DNA from 4 places in the Dongia soli genome. Region 1 is predicted to be linked to each of the others. Evidence: riboswitches for the same ligand, from Rfam matches in the RefSeq annotation. Region 1 holds a riboswitch; each other region holds the start of a gene.

What was found. Region 1 has a riboswitch for cobalamin ahead of cobU (bifunctional adenosylcobinamide kinase/adenosylcobinamide-phosphate guanylyltransferase). Riboswitches for the same ligand answer to the same signal wherever they lie in the genome.
Region 2: linked by a shared signal. The riboswitch ahead of SMD27_RS23365 (CbtB domain-containing protein) and the one ahead of cobU (bifunctional adenosylcobinamide kinase/adenosylcobinamide-phosphate guanylyltransferase) in region 1 are both predicted to bind cobalamin.
Region 3: linked by a shared signal. The riboswitch ahead of metE (5-methyltetrahydropteroyltriglutamate--homocysteine S-methyltransferase) and the one ahead of cobU (bifunctional adenosylcobinamide kinase/adenosylcobinamide-phosphate guanylyltransferase) in region 1 are both predicted to bind cobalamin.
Region 4: linked by a shared signal. The riboswitch ahead of SMD27_RS17215 (energy-coupling factor ABC transporter permease) and the one ahead of cobU (bifunctional adenosylcobinamide kinase/adenosylcobinamide-phosphate guanylyltransferase) in region 1 are both predicted to bind cobalamin.

Annotation. Positions count from the first base shown of each region.
Region 1 covers NZ_JAXCLW010000003.1:316,036-320,917, forward strand. The annotation lists gene cobN (cobaltochelatase subunit CobN) at 1-474, opposite strand, end outside; gene cobW (cobalamin biosynthesis protein CobW) at 505-1,536, opposite strand; gene cobU (bifunctional adenosylcobinamide kinase/adenosylcobinamide-phosphate guanylyltransferase) at 1,555-2,112, opposite strand; cobalamin riboswitch at 2,166-2,384, opposite strand; gene SMD27_RS13575 (NAD(P)-dependent oxidoreductase) at 2,551-3,423, shown strand; gene speB (agmatinase) at 3,502-4,407, shown strand; gene arsC (arsenate reductase (glutaredoxin)) at 4,430-4,777, opposite strand; gene moaD (molybdopterin converting factor subunit 1) at 4,881-4,882, shown strand, end outside.
Region 2 covers NZ_JAXCLW010000014.1:20,993-25,874, reverse strand. The annotation lists gene SMD27_RS23375 (GNAT family N-acetyltransferase) at 1-665, shown strand, start outside; gene SMD27_RS23370 (GNAT family N-acetyltransferase) at 889-2,031, shown strand; cobalamin riboswitch at 2,064-2,282, shown strand; gene SMD27_RS23365 (CbtB domain-containing protein) at 2,418-2,624, shown strand; gene SMD27_RS23360 (CbtA family protein) at 2,661-3,407, shown strand; gene SMD27_RS23355 (hypothetical protein) at 4,059-4,361, opposite strand; gene SMD27_RS23350 (DUF3828 domain-containing protein) at 4,497-4,882, opposite strand, start outside.
Region 3 covers NZ_JAXCLW010000002.1:254,960-259,841, forward strand. The annotation lists gene metF (methylenetetrahydrofolate reductase [NAD(P)H]) at 1-747, opposite strand, end outside; gene SMD27_RS07770 (ArsR/SmtB family transcription factor) at 744-1,760, opposite strand; cobalamin riboswitch at 1,851-2,064, shown strand; gene metE (5-methyltetrahydropteroyltriglutamate--homocysteine S-methyltransferase) at 2,339-4,636, shown strand; gene SMD27_RS07780 (acyl-CoA thioesterase) at 4,752-4,882, shown strand, end outside.
Region 4 covers NZ_JAXCLW010000005.1:92,943-97,824, reverse strand. The annotation lists gene SMD27_RS17230 (hypothetical protein) at 1-70, opposite strand, end outside; gene SMD27_RS17225 (DUF6796 family protein) at 722-1,489, shown strand; gene SMD27_RS17220 (GNAT family N-acetyltransferase) at 1,461-2,402, opposite strand; cobalamin riboswitch at 2,625-2,839, shown strand; gene SMD27_RS17215 (energy-coupling factor ABC transporter permease) at 2,903-3,574, shown strand; gene SMD27_RS17210 (energy-coupling factor ABC transporter substrate-binding protein) at 3,574-3,915, shown strand; gene cbiQ (cobalt ECF transporter T component CbiQ) at 3,902-4,645, shown strand; gene SMD27_RS17200 (energy-coupling factor ABC transporter ATP-binding protein) at 4,645-4,882, shown strand, end outside.

The DNA of each region.
Region 1 (4,882 bases):
AGCCAGCAATTGCCGCGCATTTTCGACACCACCTTGCACAAGATACTGCCAGAGGCGATGCACGGCTTCCGCCGGCAAGGTCGATTGCTCGGATAGTTCGGGATCCGGCTGATCGTCGCCCGGCAGCAAGGCCAAAGCGATGCCGCGCTGGCGGCAGATCGCTGTTACCTGTTCGATGCCATAGGGCCAGTAGCGCACGCCACCCAGCACACGCACCACCACCAGGCGGGCATGAGCAATGATGTCTTCGACATAGGTGTCGATGCTGAGATTATGGCCAAGCTGCAGCAAGCTGGCGAGACGCAGGCTGGGCGTCGAAGCATCCTGCCTGCTGATCTCCGCTTGAGCGGCAGCGAGGCAGGCGAGCTCCGTATCGGCGGCACTGAGAACGACGATATCACCCGGTGTCTGACCGAGATCAATCGCTTCCGACCCGTCGGCGATGACACCCGGTTTGGCCGCCAGAAGATGCATCGGTCTGCCCTTCCCCGTCCAATCGCGCTTTTAGAGAGCCAGCGCGCGCGCGATGGAGTCGCGATCGAGCCCCTTGAGGCCGATGACGACGAGACGACCGTTCCGTGCTTCACCGGCCTCCCAGGCGCGGTCGTAATAATGCTGCACCCGACTGCCCACACCCTGGAGCACCAGCCGCATCTCCTTACCGGCAACATTGAGGAAGCCCTTCACCCGCAGGATGTCATGGCGTTCGATGGTCGGCAGGAGCTTTTGCAGCAATTGATCCGGCGAGGTGAGCTGCGGCAGATCGAGATGGAAGCTCTCGAAATCATCATGATCATGATCCTCGCCTTCCAACTCGTGATGCGAAGGCCGGCTGTCGAGATCGTCTTCGGCACCGGCACCGATGCCGAGCAAAATGGCCGGATCGATCGCGCCGAAACTGGCAGGCAAGATCTTGGCGCGACGCTGCAATTCCTTGTTGATCGCCGCTTCCGCCGCCTGACGGGCGGTATCGTCCATCAGGTCGCTCTTATTGAGGACGATGAGGTCGGCACAATTGATCTGGTCTTCGAACAATTCGGCCAGCGGGCTGTCGTGGTCGAGATTGTCATCGGCGGCGCGCTGCTGATCGACCGCATCCGGATTGTCGGCAAAACGGCCGGCGGCAGCGGCCGGCCCGTCGACCACAGCCACGACACCGTCGACCGTCACGCGCGTGCGCACTTCCGGCCAGTTAAAGGCTCGGACCAGCGGCTTTGGTAAAGCGAGGCCGGAGGTTTCGATAACGATATGTTCCGGCGGCTGCGGCCGGTTGAGCAGGATCTGCATGGTCGGCAGGAAGTCATCCGCGACGGTGCAGCAGATGCAGCCATTGGCGAGTTCGACGATGTTTTCTTCCGGGCAGCCTTCGATCTTGCAGGCCTTGACGATTTCGCCGTCGACGCCGGTTTCACCGAATTCATTGATGATGAGGGCAATGCGCCGGCCCTTTGCATTCTTCAGCAGGTTCTGGATCAGGCTGGTCTTGCCGGCGCCGAGAAAGCCGGTCACCACGGTTGCCGGAATTTTTGTGCTCATGTCCTAAGCCCCTTCGGATTACTTCAGTTTCAGCGGCAATCCCGCCGCGATGAAAAACACCTGATCCGCCGCCGCCGCCAGCCGCTGATTGAGGCGTCCGGCGTGATCGCGGAACGCCCGCGCCAAGGCATTATCCGGCACGATCCCAAGCCCTACTTCATTGGCAACGAAGACGACCGGCCCGCCCAGTTGCGGCAGGGCCGCGATCAACTGCGCCGTTTCCGCCTGGATATCGCGTCCGGCACCCATCAGGTTGCTCAGCCAGAGCGTCAGGCAATCCACCAGGATGGCATCGCCTTGCTCGGTTTCTCGGACCATGACGCCGGCAATATCGAGCGGCGCCTCCATGGTGCGCCAGCCGTCGCCACGCTGCGCCTTATGCAGGCGTACGCGTTCCGCCATTTCCTCGTCATAGATTTCCGCCGTCGCCAGATAGACGCGCTGCCGTGCCTCGCGATGCAAAAGCTGCTCAGCGAACCGGCTCTTGCCAGAGCGCGCGCCGCCAAGCACCAGCGTCACCGGCGGCAAGCTGGCGGATGTCATGGCATAGGCGGCTTTGGATGTCCCACGCGACATGGAATCAGTCCTTTCCTCCCACCGAGGTGGCTGAGTTTGGTTTCGGGCCGCCGAGGTTTCCTGACTCGATCGCCGGCAAGGGCTGACGCCCTAACCAGAATGGAGCACCTTCCCAGCACCTTGCGGCGCCAGTGGCTGTCGCGCTGCCATTCCACCGATCGGCCACTGGTCGCGGCCGTCGCTTGAACGATCCTACAGTTGCGGGGGCAGTGCCGGCCTAGCCGGCGGACGATCACCCGTGACGTGATCAAAACCGGCGCACCAGCTTCCCTCCTGCGGTGGCGCCAACCTATCGGAGGCAATCCGCCATTTCCACCTTTTTCCCGGGTCAATGGATAAGACTATTTTCTTATGTCGGTATCTTGCCTCGGCCTAACTTGTTTCAAACTGTCTCGCGTGACATGGTTCCGGCATCAAGCATCTCCATCCGGTAGTTAAATGCCCGCCAAGCCAAAGATCGCGTTTCTCGGAATCGGCCTGATGGGGTTGCCGATGGCCGAGAACCTGCTCCGCGCCGGCTTTCCCTTGATCGCCTGGAACCGCACCGCTGCGAAGCTCGCGCCATTAGAGGCCTTGGGCGGCGAAGCGGCATCCAGCCCAGCCGACGCCGCAACGAATGCGGATATCATCATCACCATGCTGCTCAATGGCGATGTGGTTGAGCAGATTTTGGCGGAGATCGAGCCGCAATTGCGACCCGGCCAGCTGCTGATCGATATGAGCTCCATCGCCCCGCGCATGGCGCGCGGCCACGCTCATCGCCTGGCACAAAGGCACATCGACTATCTCGACGCCCCCGTCTCCGGCGGCACGGTGGGCGCCGTGGAAGCAAAGCTCGCCGTCATGGCCGGCGGTGACGAGACGATCTTCCAGCGCGCCCAGCCGGTCTTTGCGGCCCTCGGTAAATCGACGCTGGTCGGTCCCCATGGCGCCGGCCAACTCGCCAAACTTGCAAATCAAGCCATTGTCGGCATCACCATCGGCGCCGTCGCCGAGGCGCTGCTGCTGGCGAAACAGGGCGGCGCCGATCCGGCCGCGGTGCGCCACGCCATCACCGGCGGCTTCGCCGATAGCCGCATCCTGGCGGTGCATGGCGAGCGCATGATCACGGGCAATTTCAAGCCGGGCGGCACCGTCGCCACCCAGATCAAGGATTTGCGCAATATCCTCGACGAAGCCGCGGCCCTGAATCTCGATCTTCCCTTCATCCGGCTTGCTTATGAGCTGTTCCAGCGAGCAGCCGAGCGCGGCGATGGCGAGCTCGACCACAGCGCGCTTTATCGCCAGCTGGCTGCCATGAACAAGCTGTGACAGCTTTCGGCCGGCGATTGCGCCTGCCATCATGATCGCTATGATGCGCCCGGATGCGATGTTAAAGGAGTATGTCACATGGCCGGTGTACCGACTTTCGCCAGCTATCCAAGCTTTTTGTCGGTGCGCAAGACGACGCCGGATGCGCGTTTCTGCGTTGCCGGGATACCTTATGACATTGCCACCAGCTTCCGTCCCGGCGCCCGTTTCGGCCCTAATGCAATCCGCCAGATCAGCCGCATGCTGCTGGATGGCGAGAATCCCCATGACTGGAGCGATATCAGCGATCTGGACATTGCCGATCTGGGCGATTTCGACATCCGCATCGGCGATGTGCCTGAAAGCATGAAGATGATCGAGGCCCAGGCCTCGGCGATCGATCATCTGATCACTTTGGGCGGTGATCATTCCATCACCTTGCCGCTGCTGCGCGCTCTGGCGAAGAAGCAGGGACCGGTCGGTCTCGTTCATTTCGATGCACATATCGATACCTGGCCCGACACTTTCGGCCAGGTCCACGGCCACGGTTCCGTCTTCTATCACGCGATCAACGAAGGTCTGGTCGATCCGCAGCGTATGATCCAGGTCGGCATCCGCTCACCGGTACAGAAGACTGTCCATGACTGGACCACCGGCAAGGGCGTCGAAATCATTTCCGGTCCGGAAATGCATCGGACCACGCCTGACGAGATCGCGCGGCGCATCAAGGAGAAGGTCGGCACCGGCAAGACCTATCTCAGCTTCGATATCGATTGCATCGATCCGTCGCAGGCGCCCGGCACAGGCACGCCGGAAATCGGCGGGGCGCAGACCTGGCAGATCCTGGCGATCCTGCGGCAGCTGCGCGGCATCCGCTTTGTCGGCATGGATGTGGTCGAGGTTGCGCCGGCCTATGACCATGCCGAGATCACCTCGCTCGCGGCGGCCACCATCGCCTGGCAGTATCTCTGCCTGCAGGCGGGCGATAGCGACGCCACGCGCTAAATAAGAATTGGGCGTTAAAGGATCAGACGACTTCCCACACCTTTTCCGGCGGGCGGCACAGAACCGCCGCCTCGTCGGTGATGACGATCGGCCGTTCGATGAGGACCGGCTCTGCCACCATTTTCGCGATCAGATCGTCATTCTTCAGTTTGGCGACATCACCTAGGGCTTCATAAGCATCGCCCTTGCGCCGAAGAATATCGGCCGCCTTGGCCCCGCCCATCAGCTTCAAGATGCGCTTTAGCTCCGTGGCACTCGGCGGCGTTTTCAGGTATTCGATCACTTTGGGCTCGATGCCTTTTTCCTTGAGCCAGCCCAGCACCTTGCGTGACGTGCTGCAATTGGGATTGTGGAAGATCGTGACGCTCATGCTCGCTCGCTTTGCTGACTGGATTTGCTGGGGCAGCTTACCCAAATCTGAGGGCAGGATGCCACTCTTTGCATCCGGTGGCGGGCTGCGCTAGAGATAGGTCAT
Region 2 (4,882 bases), on a different contig from region 1:
ACCACTTCGAAGAGGAAGCGGGGGTTGCGGTTCACGTCCCCTTGCGCGCTGAAAGCGCCTGGGAGAGCTATTACGCCTCACTCAGCAAAAGCCATCGGCGCGATCATGCGAAGTCGGCGCGGCGTTTGTCCGAACTTGGCCAGATCGACGTAAAGGTGGTTGAGCCCGGCGATCGTCGCGGCCCGCTCTTGATCGATTGGCTGTTGGCGCAAAAGCGGGCTTGGGCGGAGCGCGTCAATAAAAAGGGCGCCTGGCTGTACGCACAGGGTTTCCGTGATTTCCTGGTGGCCTATCACGCCGATGAGGAGGCCTCGCCGGCATGTCAACTCATGGAGTTGACATTGAACGGCGAACCGCTCGCCGTGCAGCTTTATTTTTGCGGCAAGGTCATTCTGCACGCCGTGATCGCCGGTTTCGATATGCGTTACCAGAAGCAGTCGCCCGGCGTTCTGCTGAACCAACATTTGCTGCGCTGGGCGATGCAGCGCCGGCTCGACTGTTATCTCGGCCTTGGTGCCGAGCAGAACAAAAAGTTCTGGAGCCGCAATGAAGTCGTTGAGATCAAAAGCTACCGCATTTCAGTCAGCTGGTGGGGGCGTGCGGCCACCTGGCTTCGATCGATGAAGCAACGGAACGGCGGCGAAAAATTGCCAAGCGAGTCTTGAGACGGCGGCGGCCGTTTCGGACCCGTATGATCGTTAACACAAGGCGCAGGACTGGAATCTCCGCGGCATGATTTCAATTCCCATCCAGGTCATCTGCGCGGTGCGACATCTTCCGATGTCACCTCGTCTTCCGATACAACCGCATCAGCAAGATTGCGACGCGGTTATGCAACCTGTTATGCTGCGGCCAATCAGACAATGAGCGGCCTTGGGGGCGGGGGAATTGGCTGAACTGGAGCTGGTGAAGAGTCCTGAACGCTTTCGCGTGCTGAAACCGTATTGGGACGATTTGTGGCAGCGCTGTGAGAATGCCGGCGCGTTTCAAAGTTTCGATATCTGCCTGAAGATCTGGGAAGCGATTGCGGCGCCGGCCGGTCGAAAGCTGTGCTGCGTTCTCGGCTGGGATCAGGGGCGCCTGATCGCGGTCTGGCCGCTGGTCACGCAGCGCAAGCTGCTATGGACTTATCTGCGGCCCCTCGAAGCTTATGATGCCGAATGCGCGAGCGCCTTGCTCGATGACGCAATCGACCACGCTCAATGGATCGCGACGGCATGGGCGGCATTGCGACACCAATCCGGCGCCGATATCGCGATACTGCCCCATCTCGAATTGACGTCGCCGATGCAGGCGATCCTGTCAGGCCATCGATTCGAAGAGGAACCCGGTGTTGCCGTCCACGTTCCTTTGCGGGATGAAAGCGGGTGGGAAAGCTATTACGCCTCACTCGGTAAAAGCCATCGTCGTACCCACGCGAAATCAGTGCGGCGTTTGGCTGAGCTCGGCCATATCGAGGCGGAGGTGGTCGAACCTGGCGATCACCGCGGTCCCGCCCTGATCGATTGGCTGCTGGTGCAAAAGCGCATCTGGGCGGAGCGCAACAACAAAAAGGGGCCCTGGCTTTATGCGCGCAGTTTTCGCGACTTCCTGGTCAGCTATCATGCAGACCGCCAGGCCAAACCGGCCTGCCGGCTGATGCTGCTGACATTGAATGGCGAACCGCTTGTCGTGCAGGTGTACTTTTGCGGCCAGCGTACATTGCATGGAATGATCGGGGGATTCGACCCCCGTTACCAGAAACAATCCCCTGGCATCCTGGCGAACGAACATTTGTTGCGCTGGGCCATGGAGCGTCACCTCGACTGCTATCTCGGTCTCGGCGCGGAGCCCAATAAGACGTTCTGGAGCCGCAATCGGGTCACGGAGGTGCGGAGCTATCGCATATCCCTGTCATGGCGCGGCGATGCAGCCAACTGGCTGAGGGCGCTGAAACAGCGGAAGAGTAGCGCAAAATGGGTGAACCCCGTGCCCGAGCCGGAGTCGCAGGAAATAGGTGGAGCAATGGGACGCTCAGAGGCCAGACCCTGACGCCGCCGCGTTGACAGGCAGGCTCGATCGCCGATATCTTGCCGGAAGATGGTTCCCCGACGGCTGAAGTCCAGGGGATTAATAGGGAACACGGTGCGGACGACCCAAAAGGGGCCAAGACCGTGGCTGCCCCCGCAACTGTAAGCGGATAGCCTGCTGCCATCCATGACCACTGGTTCGGGTAACCGGGAAGGTCGGCAAGCAGGCGGTGACCCGCGAGCCAGGAGACCTGCCATCGGCGTTCGGTCGCTCTGCCATGAGCGGGAGCGGGACGGGGTGGTCCGAAACTGGTGATAGCCCTGTTTGTTCTCCGATCTGGCACGGGACGATCGACGCTTCTGTAACCCACGGCACTTTCGCGCGAAGGCCGAACCAGGAGCATCATCATGCAGATCAATTCTTCGACTCTGACTCATACCGTCCAAAACCAGACTGCGATCGGCAGCACCTCCAAGGCCGACGCGAAGCTTGGCATCTTCTGCGCTGCCTTCCTTGGCGTGGCGCTGATCTGGGGAGTGGGTTTCTCCCATATCAACGTTTTCCATAACGCCGCCCACGACACCCGGCATTCGAACGCTTTCCCCTGCCACTAAGACGGCCATCGGGGGCCGTTATCTCGGGGAACGTCCATGGATACATTTCGTCGTTTATTGATCACCGCCGTCCTGGCGGGAGTGATCGCGGGTGTCTTCGTCACCGTCGTGCATCAGATCGCGACCATTCCGGTCATCTTGAAAGCCGAAGTCTTCGAAAAGGCGGCGGAGACGGCACCGGCTGTTGGTAATTCCGCAACGGCCGATGGCTCTGCCATGTCCACCACCGAACATGATCACGCCACCGGCGAGGCGCATGAACATGATGAGGGCGGCTGGGAGCCGAGCGATGGGCTGCAGCGTAATGCCTTCACTGCCGCCGCCGATATCCTGACCGGCATCGGCTTTGCGCTGCTGCTGGCCGCCGCCTATGCGGCGCGGGGGACTGAGATGGATTGGCGCAAGGGTCTGTTCTGGGGTCTCGCCGGCTTCGCCGTCTTCACACTCGCGCCAAGTCTCGGCCTGCCGCCGGAAGTGCCGGGCACCGAAGCTGCCCCTCTGATGCAGCGTCAGGTCTGGTGGGTCGCGACGGTGGCGCTGACCGGTGGCGGCTTGGCGCTGATCTTCCTCACCCGCCAGATCCTCTGGTCGGTGCTGGGTGTCGCGATGATCGTGCTGCCGCATGCCTATGGTGCGCCGCAGCCGGTGGAACACCACAGCGCCGCGCCGGAAGCGCTAGCCCACAGCTTCATCGTCGCCGCGACGATGACCAGCCTGCTCTTCTGGGTGGCGCTGGGGATCCTGACGGGCTTCTTCTTCAAGCGTCAGTTCAAGGCCGCCTGACAGGCGCGCTGTTTCCAAAAGAAAGCCGCCATTCGGGATCCGGGTGGCGGCTTTATATCTGCGCTCGTCAAGGCTAAAGGCGTTCGTACGCCATGCGCTCGCTGAGAATGTTCTGCAAGATCAAGGATTTATCCCGATATGCGGAAGCCATATCTGGCCTCAGGCATTGGATGAGCCCGCAGATTGCGGGATCGACAGACCGGAAGCGGCCGAGCGTGCTTAAATCTGATTGGTTGGTGATAAACCTCAAAAGGTACATTTAACTCTATGATATTGTTGTATCTTCGTGCTTAAAATTGTCGTTCCGAGCGAGCGGATGAAGCCGCTCGGCAGTTAAAGCAACGCGATAACTGATACAATTATCGGCCGGCAGGGGCGGTGCTGCCGGCTTGCCGCAAAGCAAAGGCCTTTGCCGGCTGTCGGGTATGTCGTCCAGCAAAGCGGACAGGCTCCGAAGAAATGGCATCATCGCGGCACCACTGGCTCACGACGGGCCTGAGGTGGCAGCGATTGCGCGGAATCGGCGGACTCTGGCGGGCGGCGGAGATTTGGCAGATAGGCGTCGCACCAGGCCCGCTGCTTCGGGCCAAGGCCGCCGCTCCGCTCTCCATCGGGTGCCTTTCTGTGTTCCTGCATCTTCGCTCCTCTAGCCTAATCGTTGCGGTCAAGTTCGCGTTCATAGATCCGCTGGTCGCGGTTCCAATCGGCAATCAGATTTTCATTGGCCGTGTCCTCGGCCAGGCAGCGCAGGGATTGGAAGCTCCCGGCCGGGCCGATGCCACCGACGCGGTCGATATCATCGACGATGCAGGCAAGCTCGCCGTCTTCATCGGTGACATAGACATCCGCCTCATCGATCCGCCAGCGCCGGCCGTCGCGATAAAACCCCACATGGATGCGGATGCCGTGGAGGCAGACGGTCAGATGCGACATGGCGGCTCGTCGTCGTTGCATTGCTTATTTTGCAACTATATCGCGACAGTTGTTTTTAAGTCAACAAATTTGAATGGTCTGCGATCGCCGGGATTTTCAATCGCACGGGCAGAATGGATGGCTTGTTCGGTGGGAGAAGGGAAGAGGGACGGGGCCTCAGTTGCCGGCGCGCAGCTGGCGGAGGCTTCCTTTCGGCCAGTGAATGTCGTTGATCTTCCATGTCTGGCCGATCTTAACGAGATCCAGCCTGATCGTTACCGGCTGGTCCTGGTTCCTGAAACTCACCTTGGCGGTGGTCTTCTTGGTGGCGGCGTCATCGACATCGATGGTCAGATCGCTGAGCTGCCAATCCTGCGCATCGACGAAGGGATCACCATCCAGTTCCGGCACATCGCCTTTCGCCTGGGCAGCGCGGCTGTCCTCCGCCAGTTTGCGGGCAAGTTCCGGCGTGAAGTAATAGTTAAGGTCGTCGTCGGTGCTCAGGGCGACTCCTTCGGGATCAATGCCCTGATAATGGGCATAAATCGATTCCAGGAAAGCGC
Region 3 (4,882 bases), on a different contig from region 1:
GCACATAGAGACGGCAAGGCTGGCCGCGACCTGCCCCCGTGCATCCGACTCGTTTTCCAGCCCGTCGAAGCGGTCGATGAGCCATTTGGGTATGCTGGCGCCGCATCGCCGGGCGAAACCGGCGGCCTTGTTGAAATCGAGGATCGGCAGGATACCCGGAACCAGGGGATGGTGGATGCCGATGGCGGCAGCGGCATCCCGAAAGCGGAGAAAGACCTCCGGCTCGAAAAAGAATTGCGAGATTGCCCTTATGGCGCCGGCATTCAACTTCTGCTTCAGATTGAAGAGGTCGGCCAGCCGGTCGTGCGACTCCGGATGGATTTCAGGATAGCAACCGACCGAAATTTCGAAATCGGCTAGGTCGCGCAGCGCTGCGACCAATTCGGCGGCATACTTGTATCCCGCCGGATGAGGGTGAAAGGGCGTGCCGGCTTCGGCCATGTCGCCGCGCAAGGCAACGATGTGTCGGATACCCTCGGCCCACCAATGACGTGCGATGTCGAGAGTCTCGTTACGCGACAGGGCAACACAGGTAAGATGCGCCGCCGGGGTCAAAGAAGTCTGTCGCTGGACATGTGCCAACGCGATGTCGCTGCCCCGCCTTGCGCTGCCGCCGGCGCCGTAGGTTACGGAACAGAAACGGGGTTGCAGCTTCTTCAGGCGGGTGAGCGTCTGGTCGAACTGATTCCATCCGGCGGCGTCACGCGGTGGAAATATCTCGATGGAAAAGGTGACCGCTTTGTTCATGCACTCCTCCCTTTCGGTGCAGCGGTTTTGGTGGTTTTCGCGTTCCGCTTCCTGGGCGATGCTGGAGCGCTTGCGATCGCATCATTTGCCGGGCGCCGGGCGGACCATAGCACGACGGTCAGTTCGCCACCGGTCAGATGACGAGGGCGGCTTGGTACCAGCCCTGCCTTGCGATACCAGTCCGCAATCTGGCTATCGCCGAAGCCAAGCCAGCGATGCGCCTGTTCTTCTCGCAACGCCACGAGCTCGTGGGTGGCGAAATCGACGACGACCAGTTGGCCGCCGGGCCGCAAGACCCGCGCGGCCTCGCCCAGCACCGCATCCGGCCGGTCAGCAAAATGCAGCACCATATTCAAGGTAACGGCGTCGAAGCTCTCTTTATCGAAGGGGAGGGTCATCATATCGGCCTGCCGGACCTGACAGTGCCGATGGCCGGCACGAAAGAGATTGTGCCTAGCCACCTGGAGCATCTCGCGCGAGCGGTCGATGCCGATCGCGGCCGGCACTTGAGCGGCCAGCAGCAGCAGCACATGGCCGGCGCCGGTGCCGATATCGAGCAGGCTAGCGATCGGCCTTCCCGAGAGCGCGGCCATCAGCTCCTTGTCGACGCGTTCCTGATCGGTATGGAGAGCCCTGATATGCTCCCAGTCGCCGGCATGTTGGCGAAAGTAATCAGCAACGCGCGTTGCCCAGCCTTCGGAGATCGATTCCAGACGCTCTAGGTCCATTGAATGGCGGCGATCTTCGGGCGGCAACAAATCGACGATCAGCCGGGCGATCTCACTGCCAGCCCCCCCTTCGGGCAAGCGATACCAGGCCCAGGGGCCTTCCTGATTCCGCTGCAGGAGATTGGCTTCGACCAGCAGTTTCAAATGCCGGGAGATGCGTGGCTGGGACTGGCCCAGAACGTCACAGAGGTCGCTGACTGTCAGTTCGGCATGCGCGCAAAGCCCCAGTATCCGCAGCCGCGTGGGCTCCGCTGCCGCTCGCAACCCTTTGAGAATGTCGTCCATTCAGCCTCCCGTCACGATCATATGCATCATCATATAAAGATATCTTTATGTCATTATGTATTTTCACCTTGACTTGAAGGTGGGTTGACGTAGCATGGGTTTGTCCACGGTTCCTCGGACATTGATGCCGAGGCTAAGAGGGAATCCGGAAAACCGGAGCTGCCCAGCAACTGTAAGCGATGAGCTGCTTTGATCGGTCGATGCCACCGATGGCCCGATGGGCATTGGGAAGGCGGACTCGGGGAAAAATGATCAGCAGCGTTGAGTCGTCAGCCAGGAGACCTGCCGTGCACGAGACGTTGCCGGGCGGGGTGTCCCGGTAAGTCGCTTTGTGATGGCAGGCGCTTCGCCTGCGCCGATCGTTTCATGCGTCTGCACGGCCCATGCTTCCAATTTGTTGGAGGGCGCCGATGTTCATCAGCGGATCAACGAACCGATTTTCGAATGGCCGGCCGGCCTCGATGCCGCCACCTTAGCGTGCCGACCGATATATCGGCCGCGTCGAATAGCTTTACTTCGCTCATTCATAGCTGCGACCGGTACGTCCCTTTGAAGCGGCGGTCGCGGAGGGAGTCCTCATGTCTATTCAAGTCGCTAATCTCGGTTTTCCCCGCATTGGCTTGCATCGCGAGCTCAAGACAGCACTTGAGAGCTATTGGTCCGGTAAAAGTGATGCCCAGGCTTTGCTGGATAGCGCGGCGCAATTGCGCGCGGCGCATTGGCAGCAGCAAAAGGCTTTAGGCGTCACGTATATCCCCAGCAATGATTTCTCGCTCTATGACCATGTGCTGGATGCCAGCGTGATGGTTGGGGCAATACCGGATATCTATGGCTGGGAAGGTGGCGATGTTCCGCTTGAGACCTATTTCGCGCTGGCGCGTGGATCCTCTGCTGTGCCGGCCTTGGAAATGACCAAATGGTTCGACACCAATTACCATTACATGGTCCCCGAATTGACGCGCGATCAGGCTTTCTGCCTGGCATCGACCAAGCCTCTGGACGAGTTTCTCGAAGCCAAGGCGCTTGGCATCGAAACGAGGCCGGTTCTGCTGGGGCCCGTGACATATCTTAAGTTGGCAAAGAGCAAGGAGCCGGGCTTCGATCCTTTGATCCTCCTGCCCGAGCTGCTGCCGGTTTATGCGGAAATCTTGCGCCATTTGGCCGTTGCGGGAGCGGACTGGGTGCAGATTGATGAGCCAGCCTTGGTTCTCGACCTCGACGACCGGTCGCGTACCGCTTTCCGCACGGCTTATGACCAGCTCACGGCGGTGGCGCCGAAACTCAAAATCATGCTGACCACTTATTTCGGCGGTCTTGACGACAATCTTTCCACCATCTTGCGCCTGCCCATAGCGGGTCTGCATCTCGATCTCGTCCGTGGACCCGAACAACTCGAGCTCGTCACGGCGATGGCTCCCGCCGATCTCGTCTTGTCGCTGGGGATCATCGACGGGCGCAATGTCTGGCGGAACGATCTAGAGGAGTGGGCCCAAAAGCTGCGTCCGGTGATCGAAGCGCGCGGCGCGGACAAGTTCATCCTCGCCCCGTCCTGTTCGCTTCTGCACGTGCCGATCGATCTCGACCTGGAACAAGACCTCGAAGCCGATGTGAAATCCTGGTTGGCTTTTGCCGTCCAGAAGCTGGGCGAACTGGGCGCACTGGCTCAAGTGCTGAGCGGCACGGGGGAGGGGGCGCAGGATAAACTGGCAGAAGCGGGGCGCGTCTTGGCGCTGCGCCGTGCTTCGCCTAAAACACGCAATCGCCAAGTGCGCGATCGCTTGGCCGATGTGACATCCGCGCAAAGACGGCGGTGGAGCGAGTTCGCTGACAGATGGCGACTCCAGCAGGCGCAATTATCCCTGCCGGCACTGCCGACCACGACAATCGGCTCTTTTCCGCAAACCGAAGCTGTCCGCAAGGCCAGGGCTTCCCATGCGCGCGGCCAGCTCTCCGATGCGGATTATGAGGCTTTCTTGCGTAAAGAGACCGAGGCGGCCATTCGCTGGCAGGAAGAAATCGGCCTCGACGTGCTGGTCCATGGTGAGTTCGAGCGCAATGACATGGTGCAATATTTCGGCGAGCAGTTGATAGGCTTCGCCTTTACCAAGCATGGCTGGGTGCAAAGCTATGGCTCGCGTTGCGTCCGTCCGCCGATCATCTTCGGCGATGTTGCGCGCCCGCAACCGATGACAGTGGCCTGGACGACCTATGCCCAGGCGCAAACCAAGCGGCCGGTCAAGGGCATGCTGACCGGTCCGATCACGATGCTGCAATGGTCCTTCGTTCGTGACGATTTGGGACGCGACGAAGTTTGCCGCCAGATTGCCTTGGCACTGCGCGACGAAGTTTGTGATCTGGAAGCCAATGGCATTGGCATCATCCAGGTGGACGAACCGGCCATCCGCGAAGGCCTGCCGCTTCGCCGTGCCGATTGGAATGCCTATCTCGACTGGGCCGTGGACTGTTTCCGTCTCGCCACGTCCGGGGTCGCCGACCGGACGCAAATCCACACGCATATGTGCTATTCAGAGTTCAACGACATTATCGATGCCATTGGCCGTATGGATGCTGACGTCATTTCGATCGAGACTGCGCGATCGAAGATGGAATTGCTGGAAGCCTTCACAAGCTATCACTATCCCAACCAGATCGGACCTGGCGTATATGACATCCATGCACCGCGTTGCCCGAGCCGTGAGGAGATCCTCGCTCTCCTGGCCAAGGCGGCGCAGCATTTGTCGGCCGATCAGCTCTGGGTCAATCCGGATTGCGGCTTGAAGACGCGAAGCTGGGAAGAGGTTCGGCCGGCTCTGGCCAACATGGTTGCGGCGGCCCGGCAATTCCGCGCAGAGAGCAAATTGACGGCGGCACAATAACCCGCTCCAAGCGTAACGATCCCCACCGCCAGCAGTATTCGCTGGCGGTTTTTTTTCATACGGCCGTGATATGAGTGAGGCGCCGATAGGGCGTCTTGATAATAAGGATTACAGAATGGCGGATCAAAATCCGGTCGAAACCTTACCAACATCCGAGCCTGCCTTGCGAGCGATTGCGATGCCGGCGGATACCAATCCGCAGGGCGACATTTTCGGTGGCTGGCTGTTGTCGCAAATGGATTTGGC
Region 4 (4,882 bases), on a different contig from region 1:
GATCTAAGGTGACATCTTCCATGTGCCGAGCATAACGGATGATCGCGCCGAGGCAAGCGGGCCCTTTCAAGCTGTATACCGGACCAGCCGCATCTTGACTCCATTCCTGAATTGCGAGTAATTCTCATTGTCATATCGCCTACCGCCTGCCTCGCCCTCATCATCTGCATATGGGGCTGTCAAGGCGGCTTCGACCATGCAGACGCCGGCCCGTGCGGCTCGGCACTGCCTTCAATAGTCGGCTCGGTGAGAAGACAACGGCGAGGCCGGCATGGTCGGTCCGTGTTGGATCGACGATCTCATCCTGGTCAGTAACGCTCTTGTCGCAGGTCAACATCCTGGCGCCAGCATCCTGATCGGCGGTTGGGCGATGGCTGTGATTGATATCACCGCGATTTCGGCGCCCTTGCCCTCGTCATTGTCGCCCGCGCCATGCGCCGGCGCATCATGCGCGGCTCACCGAACAGTGTGTGGACCACGGCGAGGGTTCGCAGCTAATGACAATTTGGCGACGCTACAGGCAGCGGGTGACAAAGCTGTCTCCTGCATGCACACTGCGTCAGCTTTATCGATTGTCGATGCCGCGCGGGGACGGGCAGTAACGTGCACGGCATGACAGTCGACGTCAGCAAGCCTGTGGCTTTGCTGCGTAGTATCTGTCGCCCTCGGACCTGGTCTATGGGACCGTGCAACGACAGAATCGATCACCACAGCGAGACACATGATGCCCGTCACCGATATGCAACGACATTTCCTCCGGTTTACCGGTATTGCCGGCATTATCGGCGCTATCTGCTGGATCATCGGCGATATGCTGATTGTCGGCAGCCATGCCACGCCCGACGAATATCCGCTGCTGCTCCAACGTTATGCCGGGGCGATCGATTTCGGCGGCTTGTCAAGTATGCTGCCGGCTTCCGAACCGCGTTTGGCGGCCGGCGCGCTGATCGCCAATTTCGCCATTCCCTTTTACCTTGCCGCCTCCTGTCACCTTTATGTGGTGGCGCGGCCGGCGGGCCGGGTGCTGGCCACGCTGGTCTTCCTGCTGATGCTCTGCGGCAATGCCTATTCGCCGCTGGCGCATGGCGCCTTCTATTTCGTCGGCATGGTCTATAAGGCGATGCTGAATGTGCCACAAGAAGCCTATCCGGCCTTCCTGGAGCTGGGGCAGCAATTCAACAGGGTCCTGCTGATCGCCTATCTGGCAGCAGACATCCTGCTGTTCTGCGGCATGGCGCTGCTCGCCGTCATAACGGCGCGCGGCTATAGCCTCTATCCGCGCTGGTTCGCCGCCATCATCAACCCGGTCACCTTGCTGCTCGTCGCCCATGTCCTGCCCCACCTCGCGCCTCATCCGGTGTGCAGCTGGCTCAACGGCGCCGGCATCAACATCGCCTTCCTGCTCGCTTATGGATTGTCGACATTTTATCTGTGGAAAGAACGCGGCGTGCAAAGAGCCTTCACGATTCCGCCGTCGGTGGCAGCATGAAGGGCGTGCCCTCGATCGCGAAGGGGCCGCGCACCATCAGGATGACATTGTCGTCGGTCTTATAGGGTGCTGCCGTCAGATTGCCGACGAGGCGGTCGGGCGGAAAGAGAATCTTGATCTCCGTCATCTCGCTGAGTTCAAGTGCCGCGGCAATCGACGCCATCGGCGGAATGCGCGGGGCGACGATATCGAGCAGCCTTGTCGTCCGATCGCGCTGTTCCCAGACGATCAATGCCTGTTCCGCCGGCAGGAAGCTGAGATGCCAGTCGCGCCGGGCCAGCAGATTGGCGAGAAAGATCGCATGATCATCGCAGAGGCCGAAATGATCCGAGACCGGTCGGCGCCGGTTGAAGAGACCGAGGATCGTCGCACGGTCCTCTTCCCGGCCGATATCCAGCCGTTCGATCCGCAGATCCCCCGCATCACCGGCCGCGACATGGAGCTGGCCGCGGAAATAATGCTCGGTCAGCGGCCGGAAGCCGAAGGGCATATAGAGATCCGGACTGACGGTATAAAGCATCTGGCATTCATAATGGCGATCGGCCTCCGCCAGCATGCGCCGCATCAGGTCGCCGAACAGGCCGCGCCGTCGATAGGCGGGCCGGGTGGCGACCGACTGGATCTGCCCCACCTCCACCCGGCGCCCACCGATCATCATCGGCATCGGCCGCAGCGAGACATTGGCCGCCATGGCCTCGCCGTCGAGATAGGAGAAGGCCCGGTAATCCGGCGGCCAGATATTCAAGGCGCTGAAGGGACCGAGATCGATGCCGAAAATCTCCTGCAGCAGCTCGACCCAGGCCACCCGCTTGGCCGGGTCGGTCAGATCGTCGCAGCGATAGGTGAGGCCCGGATAAGGATGCATGCGCGACAATAACTCAACCACAGCCGGCAGGAAACGCCTCCATGCCACCAACTCTGCCGGCGATGGTCATCGCAGAGCACTAAAAACAAACAAGGTCGTCATCCTCGGGCTTGACCTCAGGATCCATGGGCGAGGCCAAGCGCGGTTGTTACCATGAACCGCAGATCAAGTCCGAGGTGACAACCGGGGCTGATCGGCGCCCTGAGAGACCGGTAAAAAACGGCGAAGGATTTCGCCCTGCCGAGCTTGACACCGCAAGGGTGCCTGAGCATGATCCGCCCCGCTGATGGTTCCCCGACGGCTGAAGTCCAGGGGATTAATAGGGAACACGGTGCGGACGACCCAAAAGGGGCCAAGACCGTGGCTGCCCCCGCAACTGTAAGCGGATAGCCGAGCATCCAAGCGTACCACTGGCGCGAGCCGGGAAGGTCGATGCAAGGCGATAACCCGCGAGCCAGGAGACCTGCCATCGGACGCATCGGCGCCGGCCTTCCACCCCGGAGGCATATGCCTCGATGCGCGATAGAGGGACATGCATCGGAGGGATCATGCATATTATGGAAGGCTATCTGCCGGCCAGTCACTGCATCGGCTGGGCTGCCGCATCCGCACCATTTGTCATTCTCGGCCTGCGCCGCATCGCCCGTGTGGTGCGCGAACATCCGCAGGTGAAGATGCTGCTCGCCGCCTCCGGCGCCTATGTCTTCGTCCTGTCGGCGCTGAAACTGCCATCGGTGACCGGCAGCTGCTCGCATCCGACCGGCACCGGCCTTGCCGCCTCGCTGTTCGGCCCGACCGTCACCACCGTGCTTTCGGCGATCGTGCTGCTGTTCCAGGCGCTGCTGCTGGCTCATGGCGGCCTGACCACGCTCGGCGCCAATATCTTCTCCATGGGCATCGTCGGCCCCTTCGTCGCTTACGGCCTCTATCGCGGCATCCAGGCGATCGGCCTCGGCACCACCATCGCGATCTTCACCGCCGCCACTTTGGGTGATCTTGCCACTTATGTGACGACCTCCTTCCAGCTCGCCATCGCCTTCCCTGATCCGGCAAGCGGCATCATCGGCGCTGCCGCGAAATTCCTCGGCATCTTCGCCGTGACCCAGGTGCCGCTGGCGATCAGCGAAGGCCTGCTGACTGTGGTGGTGTGGAACCTGCTGTCGAAATACAGCAATGGCGAATTGGCGGTCCTCAGCAATATTTCCCGGAAGGCCGCGTGATGATGAAGCGCAATCTCTGGCTGCTCGCCGCCGTCATCGCGCTGGCCGTTGTACCGCTGCTGATCCACGGCAAGGATGCGGAATTCGCCGGTTCCGACAACCAGGCGGAACAAGCGATCACTGCGCTCGATCCCAGTTACAAGCCTTGGGCGGCGCCGCTTTGGGAACCACCGAGCAGCGAGATCGAAAGCCTGCTCTTCGCCTTGCAGGCGGCGATCGGCGCCGGCTTGCTCGGCTATTATTTCGGCCGCCGCCGGGGCTTGGCCGAAGCAGGGGGCTTGGCCGAAGAAGGAAGTCCGGCCAAAGCTGCCAGCAATCCGCAGGATCATGCGGCTCATTGATCGCAACGCCCAGACCAATCGCTGGCGCCGCCTTCCCGCTTTGGAAAAGGCAGCGCTGGCAATCGGCATGATGACCGCCGCCTTGTGCAGTCCGGGCTGGATGGCGCAGGGCGTCGTTCTTGTGAGCTGCGCCGCGCTCTTGCTTTGGGGCGCCCGTATCTCGTGCCGCGACATCCTGCGCAGCGCCAGCGTGCCGGCCGGGTTCATCGCCCTCAGCAGCCTGGCGCAGGTCGTGACCCTGCAGCTCAATAGCGCCTGGCCGGTTCTTGGTCTTTCCGAAGCGGCCCTGCTGCCGGCCGGCTTCATCGCCTTGCGCAGCCTCGCTTGTGTCGCCGCCCTGCTCTTTCTTGCTTTGACCACGCCGCTGACCGACATCCTGCGCTTGCTGCGCCGGGCCGGCATCGGTCCCGAAGCCAGCGATATCGCCCTCATGATGTTCCGCTTCATCTGGCTGACGCTGGATTGCGTCGAAAGCTCCTCGCGATCCCAGGCCAACCGCCTTGGCTATGATGGCTATCGCCGCAGCCTGCGCTCGCTCGGCCTGCTGCTCGCCGCCTTGTTGCCGCGCGTGCTCAACCGGGCTCAGCGCGTGGAAGCCGGTCTGGCGGCGCGCGGCTATGATGGCGAATTGCGCTTCATCGATCTTGAGGAAAAATTATCGCTGGTGCGCCTTGCTGGGACAGCCGCCCTTATCACCACCATCGCCATGATCGGTCGGGTCGGTTACTGATGCTGGAAATCGTTGCGGCCGATTACAGCTATCCCGGCGGGATCGCCGCGGTCTCCGGCATCGGCCTCGCGCTGCAGCCGGGCGAAAAAGTCGCGATCCTGGGCCCGAACGGCGCCGGCAAGACCACGCTCCTCACCTTGCTCAACGGCACGATCCGGCCGGATCGCGGCAGCGTGCGGCTGGATGGACAAGAGATCCGCTACGACAAAGCGGGATTGCGCCATCTGCGCCGGCAGG